One region of the Bradyrhizobium sp. MI1.7 genome, then DNA from elsewhere that is predicted to be linked to it. Evidence: predicted binding sites of a transcription regulator. Region 1 holds the regulator's gene; each other region holds the start of a gene.
The links. The regulator HrcA, encoded in region 1, represses chaperone genes, less so after heat shock. The targets are predictions, from matches to a motif close to GTTAGCACTCNCNNNNNGNGAGTGCTAAC.

Region 1 (10,534 bases):
GAGTCAGGTCGCCCGATTACTGAATAGATCCTTGACCTTGGCGAAGAAGCCGACGGATTCAGGCTGGGTATTGCCAGAGGAGAGCTTTTCGAATTCCGCCAGCAATTCCTGCTGCTTCTTGGTGAGATTCTGCGGGGTCTCGACGGCAACCTGAACGTACATGTCGCCCATCTGGCGCGAGCGCAGCACCGGCATGCCTTTTGATGCAATGCGGAATCGGCGGCCCGACTGGGTTCCGGCCGGCACCTTCACCTTGGTTTTGCCGCTGTCGATGGTCGGCACCTCGAATTCGCCGCCGAGGGCGGCCGTCACCATCGAGATCGGCACCCGGCAGTGCAAATCGGCGCCGTCGCGCTGGAAGAGCTGGTGCTGGGCCAGCGACAGGAAGATGTAGAGGTCGCCGGGCGGGCCGCCGCGAACCCCGGCCTCGCCTTCGCCGGCGAGCCTGATCCGGGTGCCGTCCTCGACCCCCGGGGGAATGTTGACCGACAGCGTCCGCTCGCGGGTGACCCGGCCCTGGCCGGAACAGGACGGGCAGGCATCCTCGATCATCTGGCCGCGGCCCTGGCAGCTCGGACAGGTGCGCTCCAGCGTGAAGAAGCCCTGCGACTGCCGCACACGGCCGGCGCCGCCGCAGCTCGAGCAGGTCTTCGGCTTGGTGCCGGCCTTGGCGCCGATGCCCGAGCAGGCCTCGCAGGTGACCGAGACCGGAATCTCGATCTGCGCGGTCTTGCCGCCAAAGGCTTCCTCGAGCGTGATTTCCATGTTGTAGCGCAGGTCGGCGCCACGCTCGCGGCCGCCGCGGCCGCGCTGCCCGGCCATGCCGAACAGGTCTTCGAAGATGTCGGAGAAGGAGGAGGCGAAGCCCGCACCGAAACCGGCGCCGCCGCCGCCCTGCTCGAAGGCCGCATGGCCGAAGCGATCATAGGCCGCGCGCTTGTCCTTGTCCTTGAGGACCTCGTAGGCCTCGTTGATTTCCTTGAACTTGACTTCGCTGGTGTCGTCCCCGGGGTTGCGGTCCGGGTGGAATTTCATCGCAAGCTTGCGGAAGGACGATTTCAGGACGGAATCGTCGGCAGTGCGTTCGACTTCGAGCGTTTCGTAATAGCAGCGCTTGGTGGACGTGGACATGTTGAACTCGGTCTATCCAATCGCGATTCAAGTCGGAGCGGAACAACGTCGCCAGGAGACGATATAGGCAGCCCTTTGCTTCGCGGCAGAGGGCGGCACGGCGACGTTCATCATAACGGCTGGGAATTGATCGATCGTAACGGGGACACACCCCGCCGAGCCCGACACGACGGCCTCCCCCGTGAGGGGGGAGGCCGGTAGCGCGTGTGGGGTCCAAGCCGTCCGCATCATCACCCTCTTGGGGATCAGGCGGACTTCTTGTTGTTCTTGTCGTCGTCGACTTCGGTGAATTCCGCGTCGACGACGTCGTCCTTGGCCGCATCCTTCTTGGCGTCGGCCTCGGCCTGCTGCTTGTACATGGCCTCGCCGAGCTTCATCGAAGCCTGGGCCAGCGTCTGGGTCTTGGCCTTGATCGCCTCGGCATCGTCGCCCTTCAGCGCTTCCTTGAGGTCGCTGACGGCATCCTCGATGGCGCGGCGCTCGGGCTCGGCGACCTTCGAACCGTGCTCGGCGAGAGCCTTTTCGGTCGAGTGCACCAGGCCATCCGCCTCGTTCTTGGCGGTGACGGCCTCGCGGCGCTTCTTGTCCGCCTCGGCGTTGGCCTCGGCGTCCTTGACCATCTTCTCGATGTCGGCTTCCGACAGGCCGCCGGAGGCCTGGATGCGGATCTGCTGCTCCTTGGCCGTGGCCTTGTCCTTGGCCGAGACGTTGACGATGCCGTTGGCGTCGATGTCGAAGGTCACCTCGATCTGCGGCATGCCGCGCGGAGCCGGCGGAATGCCCATCAGGTCGAACTGGCCGAGCATCTTGTTGTCGGCCGCCATTTCACGCTCGCCCTGGAAGACGCGGATGGTGACCGCGTTCTGGTTGTCCTCGGCAGTCGAGAACACCTGGCTCTTCTTGGTCGGGATCGTGGTGTTGCGGTCGATGATGCGGGTGAACACGCCGCCCAGCGTCTCGATGCCCAGCGACAGCGGGGTCACGTCGAGCAGCAGCACGTCCTTGACGTCGCCCTGGAGCACGCCGGCCTGGATCGCGGCACCGATCGCCACGACTTCGTCCGGGTTGACGCCCTTGTGCGGCTCCTTGCCGAACAGCTGCTTCACGACTTCCTGGACCTTCGGCATGCGCGACATGCCGCCGACCAGAACGACTTCGCCGATCTCACCGGCGGTGACGCCGGCATCCTTCAGCGCCTTGCGGCAGGGCTCGACCGTCTTCTGGACGAGGTCGTCGACCAGCGCCTCGAACTTGGCGCGGGTGAGCTTCATCGTCAGATGCTTGGGGCCGGTCTGGTCCGCGGTGATGAAGGGCAGGTTGATCTCGGTCTGCGTCGTCGACGACAGCTCGATCTTGGCCTTTTCAGCGGCTTCCTTCAGGCGCTGCAACGCGAGCTTGTCGTTGCGCAGGTTGATGCCCTGCTCCTTCTGGAACTCGTCGGCCAGATAACCCACGAGGCGCATGTCGAAGTCTTCGCCGCCGAGGAAGGTGTCGCCGTTGGTCGACTTCACCTCGAACACGCCGTCGCCGATTTCGAGAATGGAGATATCGAACGTGCCGCCGCCGAGATCGTACACGGCGATCGTGCCGGTCTTGGTCTTGTCCAGACCATAGGCGAGCGCGGCCGCGGTCGGCTCGTTGATGATGCGCAGCACTTCAAGGCCCGCGATCTTGCCGGCGTCCTTGGTCGCCTGGCGCTGGGCGTCGTTGAAGTAAGCGGGAACGGTGATGACGGCCTGGTCGACCTTCTGGCCGAGATGGGCTTCCGCGGTCTCCTTCATCTTCTGCAGGATGAACGCAGACACCTGCGAGGGCGAGTAGGTCTGGCCGTCGGCCTCGACCCAGGCGTCGCCGTTGGAAGCCTTCACGATCTTGTACGGAACGAGCTTCTTGTCCTTCTCGACCATCGGGTCGTCGTAGCGGCGGCCGATGAGGCGCTTCACTGCGAAGAACGTACGCTCGGGATTGGTAACGGCCTGGCGCTTGGCAGGCTGGCCGACGAGGCGCTCACCGTCGTCCGTCACGGCGACGATCGAAGGCGTCGTGCGCATGCCTTCGGAATTCTCGATGACTTTGGCGTTCTTGCCATCCATCACGGCGACGCACGAATTCGTGGTGCCGAGGTCGATCCCAATGACCTTTCCCATGGTCCTGATATCCTTGTTTTTGCGGCAGGTTGGCTGGGCCCAAGAGGCACCCGCTCCAAACCCCCTAAGATCAAACATCCGCGATATTGCGATGGTTGACGCTCATATAGGAGGGGGGGAGGGGCCCGCAAGGACCGAACGCAAGTTTCGGCCATGAAAACATTGGGTTTTGGAAGATCATATCCGGGCTCAACCGCCCTTGCGGGTGATGAATTATTAACAGGTTCAGGCGTCAGCCGGCCCCCGCCACCGTGATCTGCCCGCCCTGTTACCGGCGGGCCAAACCCGTTAAAAGGCGGGCGGCCGGACCGCCGCCATCAAGGCGGCTTTGCGCGACAAAGCGGCCCAATGGCCGACCATCGAACGGCCTCAATGTGAACCAATCAGAGTGCCCATGAAGCTCATTCGCCCCCTCGCCGCGCTCGCCGTCCTCGTCGCCACAGCGCTTCCGGCCTTTGCGGCCGATGCCGTTTTCCCGCCCGGCCTGCGCCTCGGCATGGTGCCGCTGGTCGGCCTGAGCACGGCCAAGACGTTTCCGGGCTTCGAGAGCGAGGACGGCAGCGTCAAGGTGCTGATCACCGAGCTGCCGCCGGCGGCCTATGGGGAGGTCGTGAGCGCCTTCAATTCCAATCCCGGCGGCACCGCCGGCGTCAAGCAGGACAAGATCGAGACCCCCGCGGGTCTTGCCTATTTCACCATGGAAAGCGGCAAGGCCGGCGAGACGCCGGTGAAGCGCTACTCGATGATCGTGCCGGGCGCCGGTTTCTCCGGCTATGTCGCGGTGCAGATCCCGGAGAACGCAACCAAGATCTACACCGACGAGGCGGTGCGGCAGATGTTTGCGAGCGCCGTCACCCGCAAGCAGGTCTCGGCCGAAGAGCAGATCGGGCTGATGCCGTTCAAGATCACCGATCTCGCCGATTTCAAGGACATCCGCACCCTGGCGCCGGGCTCCAGCATCATCCTGGCCGACGGCAATGAGAGTTCGGGCTATGAATCCAAGCCGTTCATGATCCTCGGCCTGATCGGCGCCACCCCGCAGCAGGCCGACGACCGCGCCCGCTTTGCCCAGGAGGCCGCGCTCCAGATCCCCGGCGTGCGCGAATCCCGCGTCACCATGTCGGAGCCGATCCGCATCAACGGCCAGCAGGGTTTCGAGACCCGGATCGACGGCGTCAGCGGCAAGGACAAGACGCCCGTGACCGTGGTGCAGTGGATCCGCTTCTCGAGCGGCGGCGCCTCGCTGCGCATCATCGCCAGCGCCCCGCGCGACCAGTGGTCGGCCGCCTTCACCCGCTTCCGCGCTGTGCGCGACGGCATCCAGCCCAAGGGTTAGTCTCAAGGGTTAGTCTCAAGGGTTAGTCCAAGGGTTAGCCCAAGCGCTGGACAGAGCCGGCTGCATTTTCGGGCTTCTGTTCGTATACGAACGGAACTAGGCTTCCTTCCATTGGATCATCCTGGAGGGAGGCGAACGATGCTTGATCGACGACAAATCCTCGCGGCGCTTGGGACAAGCGCTCTCGTAGCCCTTGCTCCAACCGCGCTCCTTGCGGCCGCATCGATCAAGCCGGACGATGCCTCCGCGCTGCTCGTGATCGACGTGCAAAACTGCTTCCTGCCCGGCGGCAGCCTCGCCGTGAAGGAAGGCGAGCAGGTCGTTCCCGTCATCAACAAGATGGCGAAAGCCTTTGCGAACGTGGTGATGACCCAGGACTGGCACACGCCAGGCCACATTTCATTTGCGTCGGTGCACTCCGGCAAGAAGCCGTTCGAGACCGTCGATCTCCCCTACGGCAAGCAGGTGCTGTGGCCCGACCATTGCGTGCAGGGCACCGACGGCGCCGCGCTGTCGAAGGATCTTGCGATTCCGCATGCCGAGCTCATCATCCGCAAGGGTTTTCACAAGGACGTCGACAGCTATTCGGCCTTCCTCGAAGCCGACGGCAAGACCTCGACGGGCCTCGCCGGTTACCTGAAGGGCCGCAAGATCAAGCGCGTCTTCGTCGCCGGCCTCGCGACAGACTTCTGCGTCGCCTGGACCGCGCTCGATGCGCGCAAGGCGGGCTTCGAGGTCTATGTGGTGGAGGACGCCTGCCGCGGCATCGACACGCAGGGTTCGCTCGCAAAAGCCTGGGCCGACATGGCCAAGGCCGGCGTGAAGCGGATTCAGTCCGCGGATATCGCGGTGAGCGCGTAAGCGGCACGAAAAGCTGCCAAACCCTCATCCTGAGGAGCGTGCTCCTTAGCACGCGTCTCGAAGGATGAAGGCCGAGCTGCAACAGCCGGGCCTGCATGGTTCGAGACGGCGCTGACGCGCCTCCTCACCATGAGGATCAACCAGTGCGCCGCTCAGTTCACTTCGTTGCTGTTCGCAGCCGGTGCAGCCTTCGTGCCGCCCTTGGCGACACCGACCAGCGCCGGGCGCAGCACGCGCTCGCCGATGGTGTAGCCGGCCTGCATGACCTGCACGACGGTGCCCGCAGGCACCGACGCATCCGGCACCTCGTACATCGCCTGCTGGAAGTTCGGGTCGAACTTCTGGCCCTGCGGATCGAACTTCTTGACGCCGTGCTTTTCCAGCGCATTGAGCAGCGAGCGCTCGGTGAGCTCGACGCCCTCGATCAGCGAGGTCAGGCCGGGATCGGCCGCGGCACGGGCCTCGGCCGGAACGGCATCGAGCGCACGCTGGAGATTGTCGGCGATGTCGAGCACGTCGCGGGCAAAGCCGGTGATGCCGTAGAGGCGGGCGTCGGCGACCTCCTTGGTGGTGCGCTTGCGCAGATTTTCCATCTCGGCCAGCGTCCGCAGCATGCGGTCACGCGCCTCGGCGGCTTCCTTCTGCAACAGCTCGACCGAGCCGGGCTCCGGATCGTCGGGCATGATGTAGGGTTTTGACACCACGGGCTCGTCGGTCGGTGGGGTAGTGTCGTCGGGCTGCCGGTCTCGATCGGTCATCGGCTCTCTTCTCGAACTCGTCTCAAGGGATTGTTGGCCCGGATATCGTGCCTAAGCTCACGAAAATCAAGCGCCCGTGATCGGAGGAAACGCCGGTCAGCCCCCCAGGAGGCGGCTGACGATGCGCGCGGCGTAGTCCACGGTCGGGATTACGCGGGCATAATTCAGCCGCGTCGGCCCGATCACGCCCAAAACGCCGACGATGTGGCCGGCGGCATCCCGATAGGGTGAGATGATGGTGGAGGAGCCTGACAAGGAAAACAGTTTGTTCTCCGAGCCGATGAAGATCCGCACGCCCTCGGCGGTCTCGGCGCGTCCCAGAAGGTCGATCACGCCGCGCTTGGTCTCGAGATCGTCGAACAGCAGGCGAACGCGCTCCAGATCCTCCAGCGCGTGCAGATCCTCGAGCAGGTTGGCGTGGCCGCGAACGATCAGCTGGCGGTCCTCGTTCTCGCCGCCGGACCAGCTCGCAATACCGGCCGAAATCACCTTCTGCGTCAGTTGGTCGAGTTCGGCGCGGGCTTCGCCGAGCGCGGTTTCGAGCTCGAGCCGCGCCTCGGCCAGCGTGCGGCCGCGAATCCGCGCATTGAGGAAATTACCGGCTTCCGTGAGCGCCGAGGAGGGAACTCCCGGCGGCAGCGACAACACGCGGTTTTCGACCTGACCGTCCTCGCCGACCAGGATCACCAGCGCCTTTTCGGGTTCCAGCCGGACGAATTCGATGTGTTTCAGCCGCGCATTGGATTTCGGGGTCAACACGACCGCTGCGGCGCGGGTGAGACCGGACAGCCGCGTCAGCGCCTCCGACAGCGCCGCCTCGACCGATTGGGCGTGACCCACCGACGTCAACTGGCTCTGGATCGACTGCCGCTCGGCGTCATTGAGGTCGCCGACCTGCATCAGGGCGTCGACGAAGAAGCGTAAGCCCAGTTCCGTCGGCAATCGGCCGGCGGAGGTGTGGGGCGCATAGATCAGGCCGAGCTGTTCCAGGTCGGCCATGACGTTGCGGACCGAGGCCGGCGACAGCGGCATCGCGATCAGCCGCGAAATATTGCGCGACCCGACCGGCTCGCCGGTCGCGAGATAGCTTTCGACAATTTGACGAAAGATGTCGCGGGAACGCTCGTTGAGCTGGGCGAGGCCTGCGCGCGGCGCGATCAGATGGATCGGATCGTGATGGGCCACGGACGGTAACTCCTCTCAGACGCTTATAATTTGTCCATCCCGGAGGGTTCTGACAAGCGTGGCGTTTGCGGGGTGGAAAACTGGGGGTGAAAAAGCCTTGCCGCCCACCCTCACCCCACCTACAAGCACCGCGAATAGCCCTTTTCCGAGAGTTTTGGAGGATTTCCCATGCGGCCAAGCCGCCGTGCGCCCGACGAATTGCGCCCCGTGACGCTGGAGCGCGGCGTGGTCAAATATGCGGAAGGCTCCTGCCTGGTGAAATTCGGCGACACCCATGTGCTGGTCACCGCCACGCTGGAAGACCGCCTGCCGCCGTGGCTGAAGGGCCAAGGCCGCGGCTGGGTCACCGCCGAATACGGCATGCTACCACGCGCGACCTCCGAACGCACCCGCCGCGAGGCCTCCGCGGGTAAACAAAGCGGCCGTACCGTCGAGATTCAGCGCCTGATCGGCCGCTCGCTTCGTACCATCGTCGATCTCGAAGCGCTCGGTGAGCGCCAGATCACGGTCGATTGCGACGTGCTCCAGGCCGACGGCGGCACGCGCACGGCCTCGATCACCGGTGCCTGGGTCGCGCTCGCCGATTGCATCAACTGGATGAAGGCGCGCAACATGATCAAGGCCAAGGTGCTGCGCGACAACGTCGCCGCGATCTCCTGCGGCATCTACAACGGCACGCCCGTGCTCGACCTCGACTATGCCGAGGATTCGGAAGCCCAGACCGACGCCAATTTCGTCCTGACCGGCGATGGCCGCATCATCGAGGTGCAGGGCACCGCGGAACGCGAACCGTTCACACAAGACGAATTCCTCGCGCTGATGGCGCTGGCCCAGAAGGGCATTGCCCGTCTCGTGGACTTGCAGAAACTGGCCGTCGCGTAGTCAATAGGCCCATGCACCGCCGAATCACCGAAAAGCTCGTCATCGCGACCCACAATCCCGGCAAGCTCGCCGAGATGAAGGAGCTGCTCGCGCCTCACGGCATCGAGGCGGTGTCGGCCGGTGAGCTCGGCCTGCCCGAGCCCGACGAGACCGGCAACGATTTCCGCAGCAATGCCGCGATCAAGGCGATCGCGGCGGCGCAGGCGACCAAGCTTCCCTCCTTCGCCGACGATTCCGGCATAGTGGTCGACGCGCTCGATGGCGCGCCCGGCATCTACAGCGCGCGCTGGGCCGGTCCAGCAAAGGATTTTACCGCCGCGATGGCGCAGATCGAGCGCCTGTTGCAGGAGCGCGGCGCCACCACGCCCGACAAGCGCACCGCGCATTTCGTATCCGCGCTCTGCGTCGCCTGGCCCGACGATCATCTCGAAGAGGTCGAGGCGCGCGTCGACGGCACCTTGGCCTGGCCGCCGCGCGGCACCGCCGGCTTCGGCTATGATCCGATGTTCCTGCCCAATGGCCACGATCGCACGTTCGGCGAGATGACCAGTATCGAGAAGCACGGCCTGCCGCCGCTTGGCCTCGGCCTGTCGCATCGCGCCCGCGCCTTCGTGAAACTGGCGGAGATCTGCCTTGAGCCGCGCTAAGCAAGCTTTCGGCGTCTATGTACACTGGCCGTTCTGCCTGTCGAAGTGCCCCTATTGCGACTTCAACAGCCACGTCCGCCACGCCGCGATCGACGAGACGCGCTTCGCTTCAGCTTTCGCGCGCGAAATCGAAACGACCGCACAGCGTGCGCCCGGGCGTGAAGTCACCTCGATCTTCCTCGGCGGCGGCACGCCTTCACTGATGCAGCCCGCGACCGTCGGCGCGGTGCTCGATGCCATCGGCAAGCACTGGCACGTCGCCAGCGATGTCGAGGTCACGCTCGAGGCAAACCCGACCAGCGTCGAAGCCACGCGTTTTGCCGGCTATCGCGCCGCCGGCGTCAACCGCGTCTCGCTCGGCGTGCAGGCACTCGACGATGCCTCGCTGAAAGCGCTGGGCCGGATGCACAGCGCCCGCGAAGCGCTCGACGCTGTCGCCATCGCGCGCCGCTCGTTCGACCGCTACTCCTTCGACCTGATCTACGCACGCCCCGACCAGACACCGGCGATGTGGGCCGACGAGCTGCGTCTCGCGATCGATGAAGCCGCGGAGCATCTGTCGCTCTATCAATTGACGATCGAGGAAGGCACGCCGTTCTTCGGCCTGCACCAGGCCGGCAAATTGAAGACGCCGGACGAAGCCGTCGCGCGCGCGCTCTATGACGTCACGCAGGAGACCTGCGACAAGCTCGGCCTGCCCGCTTACGAGATTTCAAATCACGCGCGGCGCGGCGCCGAGTGCCGGCACAATCTGGTGTATTGGCGCGGCGATGAATATGCCGGCATCGGCCCCGGTGCCCATGGCCGCCTCGACATCGACGGGATCAGGCACGCCACCGCCACCGAGAAGCGCCCCGAAGCCTGGCTGATGCGGGTCGAAACCAACGGCCACGGCAACGTCACCGACGATCTCCTCAACAGCGAGGAGCGCGCCGACGAATTTCTGCTGATGGGGCTCCGCCTCGCCGAGGGCATCGACCCCGAGCGCTACAGCGCGCTGTCGGGCCGCCCGCTTGATCCCAAGCGCATCGCGCTGTTGCGCGAGGAGGGCGCGATCATCGTGGATGCGACGGGGCGCTTGCGGGTCACGAGCAGCGGATTTCCGGTGCTTGATGCAGTGGTCGCGGATCTGGCGGCATAGCGAGCTGCCGTAGCCCGGATGGAGCGCAGCGCAATCCGGGTTCTATCCGAGTGGCGAAAGCGTCCCGGATTACGCTGCGCTCCATCCGGACTACGAAGCCATCAAGCCCCAAAACTCTTCGGCGAGCCCGCGACCGCCACGCCACCACCTGTCGTCACCTTCATCACCGCTAACCCACGCTCATTCGTGCCATCGGCGCGGAAGCGGAACAGGCCGTCGATGCCGGCGAAGCCGGAAGGGTTGGTGAGCACATCCGGCGAGAAGCGCGTCGGGCCCTGCGTGCGCGCGAGCGCGGCGACGAGGGCGACCGCGTCATAGGCGAGCGTCGCGGTGCGGATCGGCTCGGCACCGTATTTGGTGCGATAGCGGCCGGAGAAGGCGCGGAAGCCGGCCGGGTCCGGCGCGGCGTAGAGACCGCCTTGCAAGTTTGCATTGGCATAGACGCG
Region 2 (10,534 bases), on a different contig from region 1:
CGACAACCGCGACAACTCGAGCGACAGCCGCGTGATGGCAACGATGGGTTTCATCCCGATGGACAACCTCGTCGGGCGGGTGACGCGGATCATCTGGTCGCTCGACGAAGACGGCGAGCCGCACATGGAGCGGCTGGGGAAGGTGTGGTGAGGGGCGCCGCCGTCATTCCGGGGGGGCGCGTAGCGCTGAGCCCGGAATTCATTCGTCCGCAAGGTTCGTTTTCCGAAGGTCGTCGGGCCGAGCCCTTCAGTCGCCAATCTCTTTCAGAAAGGCCTTCGCGTTTGCGCAGGCTTCGTCCGTGACGCCAAAGCGGCAGGATTTCGCCAAGAAACGCCGCGCCCGGGCGTTGTTCTTTTCGACGCCGATACCTTTGATCAAGTGAAATCCCATCATCGTGCATGCCCAGGGATCGTCTCGGCCGCATGCCAGTTCATACGTCCGATTGGGACAGGCATAGTCGCCGCTGTCTTCCATGCTGGCGGCAACGTTCGTACAGCCTGAAGCAACGCCGAGCTTGCAGGCCCTCAGAAACAGCGCATCGGAGAGCGGCCCGGTCTTGATCATCCGCTGGACGACGAGTGCGGCTGCGTAGCAGTCGCTCGCGTTGCCCGCCCGACAGCGATCAAGGCACTGCTCCGCCGCAGCCGAGCATCCTTCGATCGAAAAAGCAGGTGCGCCCGCGTTCGCCGGCATGGAGTCAGCGGGGCATTGCTCGGCTCGCGGAAGCCAATCCGGCCATGTCCCTTCCATCTTCCCAATCGCGTCATTGTTGTCCGCCGCGTCTACGGGCGTCGGCGCGGAAAGGCCCGCAGCGGAGATGATGACAAGGGCTGCCAGCAGCGGACGTATCTTGCGGTGCGGCATTGCAATTCTCGTCAGGGCTCCACGGGATCCTGCAGCATTAGTGATCCGAAGGATACACCTTTGAATTGTAGGTGCGCTCGCAGGTCGCCACAAGGCGTTGCATCGGGGCGCCGCCCCAAAACAAAAACCCCGGCATCGCTGCCGGGGTTTCGCATTCCGTATCGTATCTGAACGGCTGGATCAGAAGTCCATGCCGCCCATTCCGCCGCCCGGGGGCATCGCCGGACCGGCGCCGCCCTTCTTGGGCAGCTCGGCGACCATGGCTTCCGTGGTGATCAGGAGCGCGGCAACCGAGGCTGCGTTCTGGATCGCGGTACGGACCACCTTGGTCGGGTCGATGATGCCCTTGGTGACCAGGTTGACGTACTCGCCGGTCTGGGAGTCGAAGCCGTAAGCGTAGGTCTTGTTCTCCAGGATCTTGCCGACGATCACCGAACCGTCTTCACCGGCGTTGATCGCGATCTGGCGAGCGGGAGCCGACAGCGCCTTGCGCACGATCTCGACGCCGGTCTTCTGGTCGTCGTTCTTGGTGCGCAGACCCTTGAGCTGCTCGGAGGCACGGAGCAGGGCGACGCCGCCGCCCGGGACGATGCCTTCCTCGACCGCCGCGCGGGTCGCATGCATCGCGTCATCAACGCGATCCTTGCGCTCCTTCACCTCGACCTCGGTCGCGCCGCCGACGCGGATCACCGCGACGCCGCCTGCGAGCTTGGCGAGACGCTCCTGGAGCTTCTCACGGTCGTAGTCCGAGGTGGTCTCCTCGATCTGCGCCTTGATCTGGGCCACGCGCGCCTCGATGTCGGCCTTCTTGCCGGCGCCGTTGACGATCGTTGTGTTCTCCTTGTCGATCATCACCTTCTTGGCGCGACCGAGCATGTTGAGCGTGACGTTCTCGAGCTTGATGCCGAGATCTTCCGAGATCGCCTGGCCGCCGGCCAGGATCGCGATGTCCTGCAGCATGGCCTTGCGGCGATCGCCGAAGCCCGGAGCCTTGACGGCCGCGACCTTCAGACCACCGCGCAGACGGTTGACGACGAGGGTCGCGAGCGCTTCGCCCTCGACGTCCTCGGCGACGATGACCAGCGGCTTGCCGGTCTGCACCACGGCCTCGAGCAGCGGCAGCAGCTCGTTCAGCGAGGAGAGTTTCTTCTCGTTGATGAGGATGTAGGCGTCGTCCATCTCAACGCGCATCTTGTCGGCGTTGGTGACGAAGTAGGGCGAGATGTAGCCGCGGTCGAACTGCATGCCCTCGACGACGTCGAGCTCGGTCTCGAGCGACTTGGCTTCCTCGACGGTGATGACACCCTCGTTGCCGACCTTCTTCATGGCGTCGGAGAGGAACTTGCCGATTTCGGCATCGCCGTTCGCCGAGATGGTGCCGACCTGGGCGATCTCGTCGTTCGAGGTGACCTTCTTGGAGTTCTTGACGAGGTCGGCGACCACGGCTTCCACGGCCAGGTCGATACCACGCTTCAGGTCCATCGGGTTCATGCCGGCGGCAACCGACTTTGCGCCTTCACGAACGATCGCAGCCGCGAGCACGGTTGCGGTGGTGGTGCCGTCGCCGGCCGCGTCAGCCGACTTGGAGGCGACTTCGCGCACCATCTGCGCGCCCATGTTCTCGAACTTGTCGTCGAGCTCGATCTCCTTGGCGACGGTGACGCCGTCCTTGGTGATGCGGGGAGCGCCGAACGACTTGTCGAGGACGACGTTGCGGCCCTTGGGGCCGAGCGTCACCTTGACGGCGTTGGCGAGGATGTCGACGCCACGCAGCATCTTGTCGCGTGCATCGACGCCGAATTTGACTTCTTTAGCTGACATCTGGATTTTTCCTTAGGTGTTTAGCTGGTGGGGAGAGGGGGCTCTTAGGCCGCCTTCTTCTTGGAAGCGGGGACGTCGAGGACGCCCATGATGTCGCTTTCCTTCATGATCAGCAGGTCGACGTTGTCGATCTTGACCTCGGTGCCGGACCACTTGCCGAACAGCACGCGGTCGCCGACCTTCAGGTCGATCGGGATCAGCTTGCCAGCTTCGTCGCGGCCACCGGGGCCGACGGCGACGACTTCGCCCTGCGAGGGCTTTTCCTTGGCAGTGTCGGGAATGATGATGCCGCCGGCGGTCTTCTCTTCTGCGTCGATACGCTTGACCACGACGCGGTCGTGAAGCGGACGGAATTTCATGCAGTCCTCCTAAGTAGTTGCACGGTATGGGAATTTTTTGGCGTTAGCAGTCTGTGCCCGCGAGTGCTAGCACAGGCGAAGCTGAAATAGGACAGGAATTTTGCGGGGGCAAGGGCTTCTAGCAGAAAATTCGGCACTCTGAAGGCCCGGGTGCCAGAATCTCTTTACCATCGTTAACCCGCTCGGTGACCGTATTAGCACGGAGCCGTCTCTGCTGCTAAAGCATTGAATTTCAACAGCTTGTTAAACTTTTGGGCTTGAGATGGATTGTCAGTTTGCGTCACATTTCTCTCATGTGAGCGCATCAGTACCGGGTGGCTCGTAAGGCGCACACCGACCAAGCCGCCCTTTGAATGCGCTCCTGCAAAGGAGGTTGGCATGGGCTTGCGGAGTGGGGGCGTTTCCGAAGATTTCCGGAAACAGCTTTTGGGTTACGGGCTGACGACGGCGCAAATTCTCTATCGGATGCCCGATCATCCCTCGCTTCTCCAGACCTACGTCTGGCAGAACTACGACATGTTTCCGAAATTTCCGGCGCTGAAGGATTTCCTGGCGTTCTGGCAGGAGAAGCTCGACGGTCCGCTCCATTCGGTGACCGTCGCGCATTCCAAGCTGATCAAGCCGGCCGAGCTGCGCGCCGTGGATGGCGTGTTCCGGCTGCATTGAACAGCGCGCCGGCATCGTAGAGTGGGCAAAGGCGCGCTCGCGCCGTGCCCACCATCTCTCCGCGATTGCATCTGGCAATGGTGGGCACGCTTTCGCTTTGCCCGCCCTACGATATCTCGTTCTGTGCTAGCCTCCGCCCATAACAACAGGGAGGCGGCCCATGGCCAAGAAAACAAAATCGCGCAGCGCAACCCAGGCCGCGGTGAAGAAGCGGAGCGGAGCCAAGGCCGTGGCACGATCCTCGGCGCGCAAGGCGGTGAAGGCGAAGGCGCGCACGACACCGGCGAAGGCCGCTCCGAAAAAGCCCGCCCGTCCCAAGCAGCGCATCGCCATCAGCCATCACCGCGAGGAAGACTTCAAGGCCGACGGCCTGCGCGCCTACGCAAAGTATCGCGACCTCGGCATCGCCGAAGCCAGCCACGGCCTCGCGCAAGCCCACGTGATCCGCCTGCAAGGACCCTGCGATCCGAACGAGGTGTCGAAGCTGCACTTCCACGACGTCGAATTCCAGATGGTCTACGTGCTCAAGGGCTGGGTGAAGACCTACATGGACGGCCAGGGCGAGACCTTGATGAAGGAAGGCAGCGCCTGGACCCAGCCGCCGAAGATCAAGCACATGATCCTGGATTATTCGGATGACGTGGAGCTGCTGGAGGTGATCCTGCCGGCGGAGTTCAGGACGGTGGAGTTGAAGGCGTAGACGCAGTCGGGAAGGGCGCGCACGTCTCTCCGCTCGTCATTGCGAGGAGCCCTTGCGACGAAGCAATCCAGACTATCTCCGCGGAAAGATTCTGGATTGCTTCGCTTCGCTCGCAATGACGGGTGGAGAGAGCCTAACTCAACACCCCCACCACCGCGCCCATCAAACACGTCGTCAGCGTTCCCGACACGATCGATTTCAGCCCGAGCGCGTTGATCTCCTCGCGCCGCCCCGGCGCCATCACACCTAAGCCGCCGATCATGATGCCGAGGCTGGCGAAATTGGCGAAGCCGCACATTGCGTAGAGCATGATCAAGCGCGAGCGCGGATCGAGCGTATCGGGCGGCAGCTTCGAGAAGTCGACATAGGCGATCAGCTCGTTGAGCACGGTCTTGGTGCCCATCAGGCTGCCGGCGGTCACCGCCTGGTCCCAGGGCAATCCCATCAGCCAGCACACCGGCGCCATCACGAGGCCGAGCAGCCGTTGCAGCGAGATCGCGGCGCCGCCGATATTGGGCAGCAGGCCGAGGATGGCGTTGACGAGATAGACCAGCGCCACCAGCACCAGCAGCATGGCGACGATGTTGATCAGCAGTTCGATCCCCGCGCTCGTCCCCTTCACGATCGCATCCATCGGGCCGGAGACGTCCATCTCAGGATCCTCCAGCGCGCCGCCGGTGCGCTTGTCGGAAGTCTCCGGCACCATGATCAGGCTGACGAGGATCGCGGCCGGCGCGCCCAGCACCGAGGCGATGACGAAATGGGCGGCGGCATCGGGAATGAGCGGCGCCAGCAGCGTCGCGTAGAGCACCAGCACCGTGCCGGCGATGCCGGCCATGCCGCCGGTCATCACCAGGAACAATTCGCTGCGCGTCATCTGCGCCAGATACGGCCGCACGAACAGCGGTGCCTCGACCATGCCGAGGAAGATGTTGGCCGCGGTCGAGAGCCCGACCGCGCCGCCGACGCCCAGCGTCCGCTCCAGCAGCCAGGCCATGCCACGCACGACCGGCGGCAGCACGCGCCAATAGAACAAGAGCGTCGTCAGCACGCTCATGACCAGCACGATCGGCAGCGCCTGGAACGCCAGGATGAAATCGGCGCCCGGCACCTTCGCGTCGAAGGGCAGGGGACCGCCCCCGACATAGCCGAACACGAAGGAGGAGCCGGCGCGCGAGGCCGCGGAGATCGCGCCGACAGCGTCGTTGATCGCCCCAAAAGCCCGTGCGACGACGGGCACTTTCAGGAGGACAGCCGCGGTGACGAAGGTCGCGATGAGGCCAATCGCCGCCTGCCGCAGCGATACGGCGCGGCGATTCTCCGCCAACGCGAAAGCGATCAACAGCAATGCGAAAATGCCGAGTGCCGACTGCAAGCGCAGCATGGTGTCCCCAAAACCCCCAATGATTATGGTCGCGCCCGCGTTGCAAACGCAATGCCGGGAGATGACCTGAACCTCCCGCTGTTGACAAGCAGGTGCGCCTCAGTCACGCGAGGGCACGTCGACATCAGGGGGCGGACGGTCCAGGGTGACCCAAGAGGCGATGCCAGAGCAGCCAATATCAGCCAGTCCGCCGGTCAGTGCCCGCGCGCTCCTCGCCCACCGCGCTTTCCTGTTCTTCCTGCTCTCGCGCAGCCTGTCGCGCTTTTCCAGCCAGATCGCGGCGGTCGCGATCGGCTGGCAGATCTATGATCTCACCGGCTCGGCCTTCGATCTCGGCATGGTCGGCCTCGTGCAGTTCCTGCCCACCGCGCTTCTGGTGTTCGTCGCCGGCCACGCCGCCGACCGTTTCGAGCGCAAGCGCGTGGTCCAGCTCTGCCAGCTCGTGGAAGCCGCCACCGCGCTCTATCTCGCAATCATCACCTATCTCGGCCTGGTCAGCGAGGTGCAGATCTTCATCGCGACCTTCGTGCTCGGCATTGCCGGCGCCTTCGAGAGCCCGACCACCGCGGCTCTCTTGCCGCTGATCGCGCCGCAGGGATCGCTCCAGCGCGCAACCGCAGTCGCGAGCGGCGCGGGGCAGGTCGCGACCATCACGGGTCCGGCGCTCGGCGGCTTTGCCTATGCGGTCGCGCCGCATCTTGCCTTTGCCGTGATGCTGCTGTTCTGGATTCTCGGGATGATTTTGACTGGCTTCATCCGGCCGCGCCCGCAGGCGGTCTCCAAGGAGGGGACGGACGCCGACAACATCTTCGCCGGCGTCCGCTTCATCCGCAGCAATCCGGCGATCCTCGGCACCATCTCGCTCGATCTGTTTGCCGTGCTGTTCGGCGGCGTCACCGCGCTGTTGCCGATCTATGCCCGCGACATCCTCCAGACCGGCCCGATGGGGCTCGGGATCTTGCGCGCCGCGCCCGCGGTCGGTGCGCTGCTGATGACCATGGTGCTCGCGCGTCACGCCATCTCGCGGCATGTGGGCCTGCGCATGTTCCAGGCTGTGATCGTGTTCGGCGTCGCCACGGTCGTGTTCGCGCTGTCGTCGTGGATGTGGCTGTCGGTGTTGTCGCTCGCGGTTCTGGGCGCCGCCGACACGATCAGCGTCGTGATCCGCTTCTCGCTGGTGCAGCTCTCAACCCCCGACGAGATGCGCGGCCGGGTCGGCGCGGTGAACTTCCTCTTCATCAACGCCTCCAACCAGCTCGGCCAGTTCGAGAGCGGCGTCGCAGCCGCGCTGCTCGGCGCGATGCCTGCGGCCGTGCTCGGCGGCGTCTGCACCGTCGCGGTCGCGCTGCTGTGGATGAAGCTGTTTCCGGCGCTGCGGCAGGTGGAGAGCTTGGAGTAGGGCTCCGCTCTATCATCCGTCGTTGCGAGGAGCAAAGCGACGAAGCAATCCAGAATCTCTCCGCGGAAACACCCTGGATTGCTTCGCTGCGCTCGCAATGACGATTGTGGAGGCAGCGCGGGGATTTAGCCGACGTCACCGCGTTTGCCAAAGGCAAGTCGCAACCCCACGCCGCCTACTGTGCATGGGGTTGTTTTTCACTTTTTTAGTTCAGCCCCGTCCGACAAACGGCATCTTGGTCGCCATGACCGTCATGGTCAGCACGTTGGCATCGAGCGGCAGGCCGGCCATGTAGGCGACGGCGTCGCCGACCGCCTTGGCGTCCATGCGCGGCTCGTGCTTGGTGGTGCCGTCGGGCTGCAGCACGCCGGGGCCGTTGACCATGCGATCGGTCATGGGCGTCGCGGCATTGCCGATGTCGACCTGGCCGACCGCGATGTCGTACATGCGGCCGTCGAGGTTGGAGGCCTTGGTGAGGCCCGTGATGGCGTGCTTGGTCGAGGTATAGGCCGCCGAGAACGGACGCGGCGCGTGCGCCGAGATCGAGCCGTTGTTGATGATGCGGCCGCCGCGCGGGCTCTGGTCCTTCATGATGCGGAAGGCGTGCTGGGTGCACAGGAACGGGCCGGTGAGGTTGGTGTTCACCACCGCCTGCCACTGCTCGAGGCTGAGATCCTCGAAGTTCACCGCCGGCGCGCCCATGCCGGCATTGTTGAACAGCACGTCGAGCCGGCCGTAGGTCGCCTTCACCTTGTCGAACAGCGCGGCAATGGAGTCCGGCTTGGTCATGTCCGCGGTGACGCACAGGCTCTTGCCCGCGGGGCCGAGCTTCGCGGTCTCCTCGAGCATGTCGAGCCGGCGCCCGACCAGCACCACGGTGAAGCCGATGTTCATCAACGCCAGCGACGCCGCGCGCCCGACACCAGTGCCCGCGCCCGTCACCACTGCGATCTTGTTTGCTTCACTCATCGTTTCCTGCCTTTTCTCTCTTCAAGTTGGCTGTCAGGTTTTTGGTTCTTTTTCGTTCTTGTAGGGCGGCCGCGGAATGTTCTGATGCGCCGCGCGCAAGGCCGCCGACCAGCGCGAGCGCAGGTCGTGGAAATAGGGCTCGCCCGCCTCGATGCGGTGGTTGAGATCGGCATCACAGGCGTCTGCACGCACCACCAGCACGTCGATCGGCAGCCCAACGCCGAGATTGGAGCGCATGGTCGAGTCCATCGAGATCAGGCTGGTCTTCAGCGCCTCGTAGAGCTCGACGTCGTAATGCATGGCGCGGTCGAGCACCGGCTTGCCGTATTTGTGCTCGCCGATCTGCAGGTAGGGCGTGTCCGTGGTGCACTCGATGAAATTGCCGGCGGTGTAGACCATGAACAGGCGCATGCGCGCGCCCTTGATCTGGCCTCCGAACAGGAAGGAGACGTCGAAGGAGACGTCTTCGGATCTCAGCGCCGGTCCTTCGGTCGCGTGCACCGCCCGGATCGCCCGGCCGATGCGCTGGGCGGCCTGGAACATGGTCGGCGCGTTCATCAGCGTCTCGATCTCGCCCGTGGTGGGGTCCTCCAGGCCTTCGGTCAGTGTCGACAGCACCGACTGGCTGATGGCGAGGTTACCGGCGCTGGCGATCGCCATGATGCGGTCGCCGGGTTTGGAGAAGATGTGGAGCTTGCGGAAGGTCGAGACATTGTCGAGCCCGGCATTGGTTCGGGTGTCGGCGATCATCACCAGACCGTCCCGAACCAGGATTCCGCAACAATAGGTCATTTCCCGTCCCCGAACGCGTTTGCGCGGAATTACTAGCCAATTTCGGGGAGGCATGAAACCCCCGATTCCCCGGGGGAGGTCGTCATTCTCCGGCGAAACGGTTGTCTCTGCCGCTCATTCAGCGGCATCGACGAGAAACGCCTCGTCGACGGGGACGCCGAGCGCCGTGACCAGCCGGTTGGTCTCCGCGGCCATGCCGACGATGGCGAGCATCTCGCCATATTCGGCCTCGGTCATGCCCTTGGCCCGTGCGCCCGCGGTGTGCGAATGGATGCAGTAGCTGCAGCCATGCGCGATCGAGACCGCGACATAGAGCATTTCCTTGATCTTGGGATCGAGCGCGCCGGGTGCCATCACCTCCTTGATGCTCTCCCAGGTCCGCCGCAGCGTCTTCGGATCATGCGCCAGCGCGCGCCAGAAATTGTTGACGAAGTCCGACTTCCGCACCTTGCGGATATCGTCGAAAACGGCGCGCGCCTCGGCGGAGAGTTCATCGTCCGAAAGCAGCTTTACGGTCGCCATGGGGTACCTCGCGGGGTCAGGTCTGATCCCGCGAGTGTAGCACGGCTCGAGCGCTCAGCCGGCATGCCCGGCCGAGCGGCGCAAGGCCAGCTTGCCGACGTCGACATATTGCCGCTGCTGCGCATGGGCGTGCTGCGCCCCGACGTGAACGTCGCGCAGGCGCCGCTGCAGCGGCGAGCTGTCGTAGACCGCGCTGCTTCCGGCCAGCGCAAAACAGGCATCCGCGATGCCGACGCAGGTCGTGGCGAGCCAGACCGCGGATCGGGCGCCCTCGATCATGAGGTCTTCGTCTCTCAGCGTGCCGGCGATCGCGCGGCGCCAGTGGCTGGCGATCTGCACCTCGAGCAAGGCCTGCGCAGCCCGGAGGTCGGCGGAAATCCGGCCGAGCTCGTACTGGAAGGTCTCGGACTCCCGCATCGGGACGGCCGCATACAATTGCTGCCTCCCGGTATGGGCCAGCGCAAGCAAGTCGTCGACAGTGCCTTCGGCGAGACCCACCGAGAATGCGCCGTGCACCAATGGCAACCATTGCCGCAACGCCTGATAGAGCGGACCCGACATGCGAGGGGGAGCTTCGACATCGAAGACATGGGTCTCGGGAACCAGCGTCTCCCGTAGCGTGATGTGATGGCTGCCGGTGCCCTTCAGCCCTGCCGCGTGCCAGGTGTCCTCGATCTCCCAGTCACGCGCCGGCAGCACAGCGACGCGAACCTGCGGCTTGCCTTGCGGGCCGGGGACCGGCTTGCCATTTTCGGTGACGATGCAGAACCCGCCGATCCAGTCGGCGTGGGTGCAACTGCTGGCGAACGGCCAGCGGCCCTTGACGCGATAGCCGTCGGCCACGCGCTCTGCCGTTCCACCCGGTTGGGATGAGCCGCAGATCGCCACGTCCGGACCGTCCTTATAAATTTGCTGGTACAGTTCAGGGTGTGCTGCGGCGGCGAAAAGGCTGCCGACTCCGCCGACAATCGAGATCCAGCCGATCGAGCCGTCGAGCTGGGTCAGTGCCTTGATAACCTCCAGTCCGGCCGGAAAATCCAGCTCCAGCCCGCTTTGG
Region 3 (10,534 bases), on a different contig from region 1:
CTGCTCTCATCGGCGGTCGTGGTCGAGGGGCTGCCGATCCAAAGCATCAGTTTGTCGGTCGTGCCGGGCTTGTCGGGCGAGATGAGGCCTGCAACCTCGATCGTGTCGGTGAGCTCGAGTGCCGGAAAATCCTGGTTCGGTCGCTTGAAGACGAGCTTGAGCTTGCCGGTGGCCGGGTTGAAGCTGTGCGAGACCTGCTTTGCCGCAAGCGTCCGGCTCATCACGCCGGCGACGGCTGAGGCGAGCTTGTCACGGCTGATCTTGTCGCCGTCGCGCCAGTCGGCTGCGGGAAAGCGGATGGTGCGGTCCATCTCGGTCATGCCCGCGGTCCAGCCCGCCGCGGTGACGCCGGGCATCGCCTTGAACTTCGCCAGCAGCGCGCCGGCGCGTTCCGGATCGACCGACATGTTGATGGTCTGCTCGCCGGCACGCAGCGCGTCGCAGCCGACGGTCAGGCTCGCCAGCGTCACCTCGACGTCCTGGCCCTTCAGGCTCTTCAGGAACTCGGTCGCCGCATCCAGCTTGACCTTGACCGCGATCGCTTCCGGAGAGACGTCGGTGAAATCCTTCGGCTGCGGCGTGATGCCGTCGTCGGAGGTCTGGTTGTCCTGAAATTCCTTCTCGCTGAGATCGGAATTGTCGGGCGAGGTGACCTCGGTCACGGCCTGGCCGATCGCGATCTGGCCGCGGAACTCGAACGTGTCGCCGGACTGTTTGCGCAGCAGCTTGACGGTGACGGGCGCCTTCTCGCCGAGGCTCTGCGTCGTGCCCGTCAGGTTCTGGCCCGCGACCTGGAGATTGACGACGAAGCGGTCCTTGCGGTCGGAATTCTTTGCGACGGGATAGCAGACGTCGAGCACGGCCGCCGTCACCGTCTTGCCCTGCCGCGTCTCCTTCAGGATCACGTCGGCATTGCCGTCCATCAGGCCGTCGATCGAGGTGAAATAGCGGGTCTCCGTCCCGCCCGGCGCCGCGGCCTTCGGCGACAGCTTCATCTGGGCCGATGCGACATCGGGCGAGACGGCAAGCAGGGCCGCCAAAAGGGCTGTCGAACAAACCAGAAGCGCACGCATCGATGAATCCTCGCGCAATCGAATCGGCGCGCCACCGTAGTGGGTTTTGGCCGCCGGTTGAATTGGAAAGCAGAAGGGGCAGGGTCGGCAAAAAAGAAGGCCGCCCGGAGGCGGCCTTCGCAACATTGTAACGGAACGGAGGCTTAGAAGCCGCCCATGCCGCCGCCGCCCGGCATGGCGGGCGGAGCTTCCTTCTTCGGCGTTTCGGCGACCATGGCCTCGGTGGTCACCAGCAGGCCGGCCACGGACGAGGCGTCCTGCAGCGCGGTGCGGACCACCTTGGCGGGATCGATGATGCCCTTCTCGACCATGTCGACATAGTCCTCGTTCTGGGCGTCGAAGCCGAAGGTCTCGGACTTGTTCTCCAGGATCTTGCCGACCACGATCGAGCCTTCCACGCCCGCGTTCTCGGAGATCTGGCGGATCGGGGCTTCCAGCGCCTTCAGCACGATGTTGATGCCGGCCTGGACGTCGGCATTGGCGTTGGTGAGACGGCCCACCGCCTTCTTGGCGCGCAGCAGCGCGACGCCGCCGCCGGGGACGATGCCTTCCTGCACCGCGGCGCGGGTGGCGTTGAGCGCGTCCTCGACGCGGTCCTTCTTCTCCTTGACCTCGATCTCGGTCGCGCCGCCGACGCGGATCACCGCGACGCCGCCGGCGAGCTTGGCGAGGCGCTCCTGGAGCTTCTCACGGTCGTAGTCCGAGGTGGTCTCCTCGATCTGGGCCTTGATCTGGCCGACGCGGGCCTCGATCTCCGGCTTCTTGCCGGCGCCCTTGACGATCGTGGTGTTCTCCTTGTCGATCACGACCTTGCCGGCGCGACCGAGCATCTTCACCGTGACGTTCTCGAGCTTCATGCCGAGGTCCTCGGAGATGAGCTGGCCGCCGGTGAGGATCGCGAGGTCCTCGAGCATGGCCTTGCGGCGGTCGCCGAAGCCCGGCGCCTTGACGGCGGCGACCTTCAGGCCGCCACGCAGGCGGTTGACGACCAGGGTGGCCAGCGCCTCGCCCTCGACGTCCTCGGCGATGATGACGAGCGGCTTGCCCGACTGCACCACGGCTTCCAGCACCGGCAGCATGGCCTGCAGGCCGGACAGCTTCTTCTCGTGCAGGAGGATGTAGGCGTCCTCGAGCTCGGCGGTCATCTTCTCGGCGTTGGTGACGAAGTAGGGCGACAGATAGCCGCGGTCGAACTTCATGCCCTCGACGATGTCGACCTCGGTGTCGAGTGACTTGTTCTCCTCGACGGTGATGACGCCCTCGTTGCCGACCTTCTGCATCGCCTGGGCGATCATCTTGCCGATGGCGGCATCGCCGTTGGCCGAGATGGTGCCGACCTGGGCGACCTCGGAGGAGGCGGCGACCGGCTTGGCGCGCTTTTCAATGTCCTTGATCACCGCTGCAACCGCGATGTCGATGCCGCGCTTGAGGTCCATCGGGTTCATGCCGGCGGCAACCGCCTTGGCGCCTTCGCGCACGATGGCCTGGGCCAGCACGGTCGCGGTGGTGGTGCCGTCGCCGGCGAGGTCGTTGGTCTTGGAGGCGACCTCACGCAGCATCTGGGCGCCCATGTTCTCGAACTTGTCCTCGAGCTCGATCTCCTTGGCGACGGTGACGCCGTCCTTGGTGATGCGGGGCGCGCCGAAGCTCTTCTCGATGACGACGTTGCGGCCCTTCGGACCGAGCGTCACCTTGACGGCGTTGGCGAGAATGTCGACGCCGCGCAGCATGCGATCGCGCGCGTCTCCGGAAAACTTGACGTCTTTGGCAGCCATTTCTTCAATCCCTCGTGTTTCGTGATGTGTTTGCCGCTTGCGGAATGACCGAATGCCCGGATCGCGCGATCCGGGCATGACATTCAGCGGCTGTTCAGGCTGACGGCCTTAGGCCATGACGCCCATGATGTCCGACTCCTTCATGATCAGGAGCTCTTCGTTGTCGATCTTGACCTCGGTGCCCGACCACTTGCCGAACAGCACGCGGTCGCCGACCTTGAGGTCGATCGGGATCAGCTTGCCGGCCTCGTCGCGGCCGCCGGGGCCGACGGCGACGACCTCGCCCTGGGACGGCTTTTCCTTGGCGGTGTCCGGAATGATGATGCCGCCCTTGGTCTTTTCCTCGGCGTCGATACGTTTGACCACGACACGGTCATGCAGCGGACGAAATTTGGATTTAGCCATGACGTTTCCCTTTGGAGGCTCGCTTCGGAAGGAATGGAAGTGGGTAGGGGCGGCGTCCGTCCACCCTCTTGCCGAGGATCGAACGGCGCGCTTAGCAATCGGGCTTTCCGAGTGCTAATAGTGCGCCCGGAAATATGGCTTGGCCGCGATCCTGTCAAGCAAGGGTGGTTAAGCGATTGGTGAGGCGGATATAGGATCGTGTCTAGAGAAACTTATTGGTCGCGCTGGCGTATAAAGGACGTCATTGCTCCGACAGCGGTTTTGCGCTTGGCTGCAGGAGGGATGCGGTCGGGGTCTCATTTGGGGGACGGTTTGCTCGGGGGAATGTCATGATCAGGTCAGCTCACGCACGCACGGTTGCCAATCTGGCGGCCGCCTCCTGCCTGGCGCTGCTGCTTGGCGCCTGCGGCGGCGGTATGAGCCTGCCGTCGTTCTCGTCGTCTTCGCCGCCGCCCGAGGCTGAGCCCGGCACCGGCCCGGAAATGCCGGCGAGCATCCGCGCCGACGAGATCGTCGGCCGCTGGGGTCTCGCCTCGTTCCAGAACCCGGCCGACCGCGCCCGCACCGAGGCCGCGGCCCGGGCGCAGTGCAAGAATCCCTACGTGATCACCGCCGGTTCCTCCGGCGGCGTGATCATGCATCTCGCCGACCAGGCGACGCCGCAGGAGCTGCGGCTGAAGGGCTCGCCCAGCGGCAAGAACTACATCGGCCCGGCGGGTCCCACCCCCGGCGAGCAGGACCGCGAGATCGTCTCCTTCGACGGCCGCGTCCTGATCACCCGCTTCATCGACAAGGACGCCGCCACCCGCTACGGCAACATGGTCTACGTCCGCTGCGCGCCAAGGGCGTAGTTTCTCCTTCGTCATGCCCCGGCTTGACCGGGGCATCCAGTACGCCGCGGCCTCTCGGCTCAATCACCGCCGCCTCTGGAATACTGGATCGCCCGGTCAAGGCCGGGCGATGACAGTGGAGGGGATGGCCCCAAAAACAAAAACGCCGGCTCTCGCCGGCGTTTTGTTTTTCCGTAATGCCGCGCCCGATCAGTCGAACAGCGCGTCGATGTCGTCCTGCGAGGCGTGGCCGACGTCGCCGGCGAGCTTGGGGCCGTTGAGGAGCTTTTCGTCGTCGCTGCGGGTGTCGGCCGGCGCGGGCACATGGGCCTTGATCGCGTCGACGCCGCCCCAGATCTCCATCATCGCATTGATGTGCTGCTCGATGAACTTCATCGTGGTCATGACCTTGCTGATGCGCTGGCCGGTCAGGTCCTGGAAGTTGCAGGCTTCGAAGATCGAGATGACGCGTTCCTGGATGTCGTCGGCGAGCCGCTTCTGCTGGTCGGCCGATTGCACCTTGGACATCGCGCTGGCCGCCTGGTCGATCGATTCGGCGGCTTCGAGGATCTGCTGGGTCGCCTGCTCGGTGCCGCCGACGACCGCGCCGAGCTCGCCATTGACCTTGGCCATCTCGCCGCCGTCGAAGCTCTTGCCGTGCAGCGTCGCGATCTCGCGCTTGGTGCGGTCGATGGCGTCGTGGATGAGGTCGAGCTCGACCTTCAGCTTCTCGCACTGCTCGATCTGCGCCCGGTAAGTATCGAGCATGGTACGAGCTTCGGAGAGCTCGTGGGCGGTGGAAGCGTCGATCGCCGCCATGGCCGCGCTGCCGGACAAGGGCACGGTGCCCTTCGCCATCTGTGCGCGGATCGCACGCAGCTCCGCCATGATCTCGTTATGCATCGGCGCAGCCTCCTCAATCATTTCGGGGCTGGGCATCTCGCCGACAATAGCCTCCTCGACACGAAAACGTTTGCGGTGAATAGCCATCAGGAACTCCCCCCACCTCACTCACGCGTCTTTGTAGACAGAAGCAATTTAACACGAGGTTCACAGCGGGAACTGTTGCGCGGCCGCACGCGACGGCGCGAAAAGAAGCGATTAACCATGGGCCTGCGGCGTTCATGGAAAATAAACGCTGATCGCCAAATTGCACCCTCGCTCGCGACGTGGTGAATCGAAACGGCTGATACGTTTACCAAACAAAACGGCTTTTGCTCTTTATTGACCACGTCGCGGTCGCCGGTCAGCCATCGGCTCTGCACGACGCATGGGATCTAGACGAAACAGTACAGAGTACGTCGATGTTCAAGAAAATGTCTGTCGCGCTGCTCGGCAGCGCTTGCACCTTCATTGCCGGCGCGAACAGCGCCAGCGCCTTCGACAATAGTGTGCCGAACGATCCGCCCGCGGTGCTCTACCAGCCGCAGGTGCAGCCGGCGCCGGTGCGTGTCGCCTCCAATGCGAATATGGGCGGCGGCTTCATCGAGTTCCTGTTCGGTGACGGTCCCGGCCGCGGCCCGGCCTACGCGCCGCGGCAGCCGGTTTATCAGCAGCAGCCCGGCTATTACGACCAGCGCCGCCTGCCACCGATGGGCGAGCCGCAGATGCAGGGTGGATATCAGCAAGGCGCAGGTCTCCAGCAGGAGGCGGTCGATCCGCGCCAGCGTCCGTTCGATCCGAGATTCGAGAAGCAATCCGTCGACTATAGCGGCAAGGAAACTGCCGGCACCATCGTGGTCGATACGCCGAACAAGTTCCTCTATCTGATCGAGGGCAACGGCCGGGCGATGCGCTACGGCATCGGCGTCGGCCGTCCCGGCTTCACCTGGTCCGGCGTGAAGTCGATCACGGCCAAGCGCGAATGGCCGGACTGGACGCCGCCGGCGGAAATGATCGCGCGCCGGCCCGACCTGCCGCGGCACATGGAAGGCGGCCCGGAAAACCCGCTGGGCGCGCGGGCGATGTATCTTGGCTCGACGCTCTACCGCATCCACGGCTCCAACGAGCCCTGGACCATCGGCACCAACGTCTCCTCAGGCTGCATCCGCATGCGTAACGAGGACGTCATCGACCTCTACGGCCGCGTCAATGTCGGCACCAAGGTCGTGGTGATGTGATCGTCTGACGCTCGACATGAAAACGGCCGCCTCCCGGGCGGCCGTTTTTGTTTGTCGCGCTGATCGGGCAGCCTCACGCGTAGTCGCTGCCGCCATCGTCTCCGCCGCCGAAATCGCTGTCGTCGTCGGCTACGTCCATATTGCCGTTGTCGTGGTCGTTGTCGTCGTAGTTCTGATCGTTGTTGTTGTTGTCCCGGTCGTTCGACGCCTGGTCGGTGAAGCCCTGGCGGGAACCGTCGTCGCGGTCGCGGTTGGAGCCGATGTCGTTGAGACCGGCATCGCGCGCGAGCGAGCCGCCGGACTGGTCACTGCCGCCCCAGGGACTTCCACCAGCGCTGCGGTCGCCGAGCGCGTTGGTGTCGCCGAAGGCCTGCTGGTGCGATCCGCCCATCATGCCGCGGATGCTGGAGAGCAGCAGCGAGCCGCCGACGACGCCGGCCGCGGCTGCCGCCGCGGTGCCGAGGAACGAGCCGCCGCCACCGCCCATCGGCGGAGCGCCATAGCCCTGACCCGGAGCTTGACCGGGACCTTGACCTGGGCCTTGGCCGTAGGCCTGTCCATAAGGAGGCGGCGCGCCGTAACCGGGCTGCGTCTGCGGCATCGCCTGACCGGTGTTCCAGACCGGCCGCGCGTCACGCGGCGGCACGTTCGGAACCGAGCCGCGCGAGGGGCCTCCGCCGAACAGCGAGTCGCGCATGGTATCGAGGAAGCCGCCGGACTGCGCCTGCTCGGGCGCATGGGCCGCTTCCAGCTCCTGGATGCGGTTATGAGCACGCTTCAGCGCTTCGTCCTGCAATAGCGTGGTCTGCACCAGTGCGTAGACCGCGCCGGGCGCCTTGCGCAGCCCGTCGGAGATCGCGGCGATCGCGTCGGGATCCCGCGGTGCATTTTCCAGTTTCGAAAGCCGGTCGAAAAGCTCGTCGACGAGCTGGCGTTCCTGCGGCGTCATGATCAGTCTCCCTCGCTCAAACCAAGCGCGAGGCAGATGTAGGGTTCCATTGTGGCCCCAACAGTGCCGGCCGGATTAAATTTCGGTATGCGACAAGCTGCCCAGCGGCTTGCTTTCCGCCGGTTTCACCCCAGCGTGACGCCGCTGTCGGCCAGCAGGCGCGCAAACCCATCGCCTGAAAGATAAGCATGCTCGCGTTCGCGGACGTCGGTCATCGGATCGAGGCCGGTGAGGACATCGTCGACGAAGCCGGGGTGGCACATCACGAGGCCGCCATCGGGGAGGCCTTCCAGAAACTGCCGCATCAGCGCGCCGAAATCGGCCTCGCGCGTAAAATCATAGGCGCCGGCAAAGCCGGGATTGAAGCCGAGGCCGGCGCTGGCGGCGCGGCGGCGGAATTGCGCGCTCAGGATATCGAGCACCATGGCTTTTGGTGAGGCCAGCCGCTGCACGAGCGGCAGGTCGCGCCCGCCCTGGCGGACCCAGGCTTTCGGCGCGGCTTCGCTGACCGCATCGACAAAGCCGTCACGCACCTGCGGATACAGCTGCACATGCTGGTGGCCGTCGACGAAGTCGGGCGCGCGCCCGAATGCTTCCGCGAACGCCGCCAGCTGCGCCTTGACCTCATTGCGAAAGAATTCGCGGTCGAGCCGGCGCGCAAGGCCGGCGCGCAGCAGCTTCGGGAACGGCACGAACATGTCGCCGTCCAGCGGTCGGAAATGCATGGTGAGCGGCCGGAACGGCGCCGACAATGTCACGTGCAAGCCGATCGCGCAGCGCGGGCTCGCTTTCGCCGCCGTCTGGAGCGCCTCGATCTCGCCGCGCTCGATCGCCGGTCCCACCATCATCACCGAGGTGGCATTGAGACGCCCGCGTTCGATCAGGTCGCGGATGGCCCGATTGACGCCCGGGCTGATGCCGTAATCGTCGGCGCAGAGCCAGATCCGCCGCAGGCCCGCGGCCGCGCTCATTCGGCGGCCGTCCTCTTCGAGGCGTCGTCGGCCTTCCCGGTCTCGAAATGCTTTTCGCTGTGCTCGGCGACGAAGTAGATCGGGCGCGCCTTCAGCTCGGACAGGATCTTGCCGATATATTCGCCGACGATGCCGATCATGATGAGCTGCACGCCGCCGATGGTCATCAGGCCGATCACGAGCGAGGGATAGCCGGGCACCTGCTTGCCCGTGGTCCAGACTTCCCAGAGGATCGAGAGGCCGAACAGGAAGGCGCCGCCGGCGAGGATCACGCCGAGCAGGCTGGCGAAGCGCAGCGGTGCCACCGAGAACGAGGTCACCCCTTCGATCGAAAGACCGAGCAGGCGCGCGGCGCTGAAGGTCGTCACGCCATGGGTGCGCGGCGCGGGCTCGTAATCGACGCGGATCTGGCGGAAGCCGATCCAGCTCGCGAGGCCCTTGAAGAAGCGGTTGCGCTCCGGCAGCTGCCTGAGCGCTGCGACCGCGCGCGGCGACAGCAGGCGGAAGTCGCCGGCGTCTTCGGGGATCTTCTGGCGCGCGCCCCAATTGATCAGCGAATAGAACCCGCGCACGGCGACGCGGCGCAGGAAGGGCTCGTTGTCGCGATGCGCCTTGGCGGTATAGACGACGTCATAGCCGTCCTCGATCCAGTGCCGCACCAGCTGCTCGACCAGGGCCGGCGGATGCTGGCCGTCGCCGTCCATGAACATCACGGCGCCGAGCCGGGCATGGTCGAGGCCGGCCATCAGCGCGGCTTCCTTGCCGAAATTGCGCGACAGCGACACCACCTGAACGTCGACCGCGTCGGCCGGCAGCGACCGGGCGATCGAGAGCGTCGCGTCCGCGCTGCCGTCGTCGACATAGACGACTTCGCAACGCAAGCGATAGCGCTGCTGCAAGGTCTTGGCGAGATCGCAAATGCGCTGGTGCAGGGCGGCGAGGCCCGCCGCCTCGTTGTAGACGGGGACGACAATCGACAACCCCTTCGCGGCGGCACTGGCCGCGGTGGTCGTCATGCCGGAAACGTCAGAGCCCAGCGTCATTGATCAAGGTTCCAGAGGCGTCCATGGTTCTCAACAGCATATGGTAGCTGCCGTTTGCTGTCGCTACGCTGAACGGACCTGAGGCTCACTGCCGCAGGAATGCCTCGAGCTTGGCGAACAGCGGGTTCTCCCGGTCGAACACATAGTCGAGCGAAACCACCGAGACGGTCTCGGCGCCATGCTCGCGCAGGAAGCTCGCCAGCGCATAGAGCTGACCCGGCGGACAGTGCAGCGTCAGCATGCCCGACGAGGTCGGCCCGCCGAACGGGGCTTCGACACCGAAGCGCTCGTGGGCTTCGCCGAGCAGGGCGGCGTCGCATTGCTGGAAGCGGGTGCGGACCTCGCGGTATTTGTTGGCCCGCGCCCTTGCTGCGATGTGATCGAGGATGACGCGCGCGGTCTCCCGCGCCTGCGGCGACCAGTCGGCATCCTTCGAGGCGACCAGATTGGCCTGGCTGCGCAGGATCACGCCGTCGTCGAGCACCCGCAAGCCATTGGCGGCGAGCGTCGCGCCGGTCGTGGTGATGTCGACGATCAGCTCGGCGCTGCCGGCCGCCGGCGCGCCTTCGGTCGCGCCCGCGCTTTCGACGATGCGGTAATCGGTGATGCCGTGGCTCTGGAAGAAGGTGCGGGTGAGGTTGATGAACTTGGTCGCGACCCGCATCCGCATGTGATGCTGCTCGCGGAAGCCGGTGGTGACGTCGTCGAGGTCGGCCATGGTGCGGACGTCGATCCACGCCTGCGGCACCGCGACGACGACGTCGGCATAGCCGAAGCCGAGCCCGTCGATCAGGGACACGCGCTTGTCGGCATCCGCGATGTTCTCGCGCACCAGGTCTTCGCCGGTGACGCCGAGATGCGCGAAGCCGCGCGACAGTTGCGATGCGATCTCGCTCGCCGAGAGATAGGCGACCTCGACATTGTCGAGGCCCGCGAGCGTGCCGCGATAGTCGCGCGCGCCGCCGGCCTTCGACAGCTTGAGCCCGGCGCGGGCGAAGAACGCCTCGGTGTTTTCCTGCAGGCGGCCCTTGGAGGGAACGGCCAGGACGAATGGCGCGCTCATGACTTAAGCTCCCACCTTGCGACCGATCCGGGTCAGCGCGTCGACCCAGACCGAGAAGCCGACCGCGGGGATCGGCTCGGCCGATCCGAGCTGGGTCATCAGCCCGTCATAGCGGCCGCCGGCGACCAGCGGCTCGGCGCCGTTGCCCCTGTGATGCAGCTCGAATTCGAAGCCGGTGTAATAGTCGAGGCCGCGTCCGAACGCGGTCGAAAAGCGCGTCTGCTTCACGTCGATGCCGCGCGCGGCCATGAAGCCGACCCGGCTTTCGAACTGGTCGACGGCGGCGCTGAGGTCGAGCTTCGCGT

Region 2: the regulator HrcA is predicted to act here: its motif matches at 3,088-3,116, upstream of AC0L3X_RS21595 (co-chaperone GroES).
Region 3: the regulator HrcA is predicted to act here: its motif matches at 3,344-3,372, upstream of AC0L3X_RS19835 (co-chaperone GroES).

Annotation. Positions count from the first base shown of each region.
Region 1 covers NZ_JBVVPO010000053.1:4,252-14,785, forward strand. Annotated here, with positions in the region: gene dnaJ (molecular chaperone DnaJ) at 4-1,131, opposite strand; gene dnaK (molecular chaperone DnaK) at 1,377-3,278, opposite strand; gene AC0L3X_RS34285 (hypothetical protein) at 3,673-4,614, shown strand; gene pncA (bifunctional nicotinamidase/pyrazinamidase) at 4,753-5,475, shown strand; gene grpE (nucleotide exchange factor GrpE) at 5,628-6,233, opposite strand; gene hrcA (heat-inducible transcriptional repressor HrcA) at 6,330-7,418, opposite strand; gene rph (ribonuclease PH) at 7,587-8,300, shown strand; gene rdgB (RdgB/HAM1 family non-canonical purine NTP pyrophosphatase) at 8,312-8,947, shown strand; gene hemW (radical SAM family heme chaperone HemW) at 8,934-10,088, shown strand; gene AC0L3X_RS34320 (penicillin-binding protein activator) at 10,190-10,534, opposite strand, start outside.
Region 2 covers NZ_JBVVPO010000023.1:60,872-71,405, forward strand. Annotated here, with positions in the region: gene lepB (signal peptidase I) at 1-151, shown strand, start outside; gene AC0L3X_RS21585 (SEL1-like repeat protein) at 248-865, opposite strand; gene groL (chaperonin GroEL) at 1,046-2,686, opposite strand; gene AC0L3X_RS21595 (co-chaperone GroES) at 2,731-3,045, opposite strand; gene AC0L3X_RS21600 (usg protein) at 3,424-3,711, shown strand; gene AC0L3X_RS21605 (cupin domain-containing protein) at 3,872-4,411, shown strand; gene AC0L3X_RS21610 (NupC/NupG family nucleoside CNT transporter) at 4,545-5,795, opposite strand; gene AC0L3X_RS21615 (MFS transporter) at 5,956-7,194, shown strand; gene AC0L3X_RS21620 (SDR family oxidoreductase) at 7,405-8,163, opposite strand; gene AC0L3X_RS21625 (proteasome-type protease) at 8,197-8,955, opposite strand; gene AC0L3X_RS21630 (carboxymuconolactone decarboxylase family protein) at 9,070-9,477, opposite strand; gene AC0L3X_RS21635 (acyl-CoA dehydrogenase family protein) at 9,532-10,534, opposite strand, start outside.
Region 3 covers NZ_JBVVPO010000020.1:58,514-69,047, reverse strand. Annotated here, with positions in the region: gene AC0L3X_RS19845 (hypothetical protein) at 1-1,073, opposite strand, end outside; gene groL (chaperonin GroEL) at 1,217-2,848, opposite strand; gene AC0L3X_RS19835 (co-chaperone GroES) at 2,957-3,253, opposite strand; gene AC0L3X_RS19830 (hypothetical protein) at 3,583-4,104, shown strand; gene AC0L3X_RS19825 (protein phosphatase CheZ) at 4,294-5,073, opposite strand; gene AC0L3X_RS19820 (L,D-transpeptidase family protein) at 5,388-6,203, shown strand; gene AC0L3X_RS19815 (DUF2076 domain-containing protein) at 6,277-7,152, opposite strand; gene AC0L3X_RS19810 (ChbG/HpnK family deacetylase) at 7,278-8,123, opposite strand; gene AC0L3X_RS19805 (glycosyltransferase family 2 protein) at 8,120-9,166, opposite strand; gene hisG (ATP phosphoribosyltransferase) at 9,252-10,229, opposite strand; gene AC0L3X_RS19795 (ATP phosphoribosyltransferase regulatory subunit) at 10,233-10,534, opposite strand, start outside.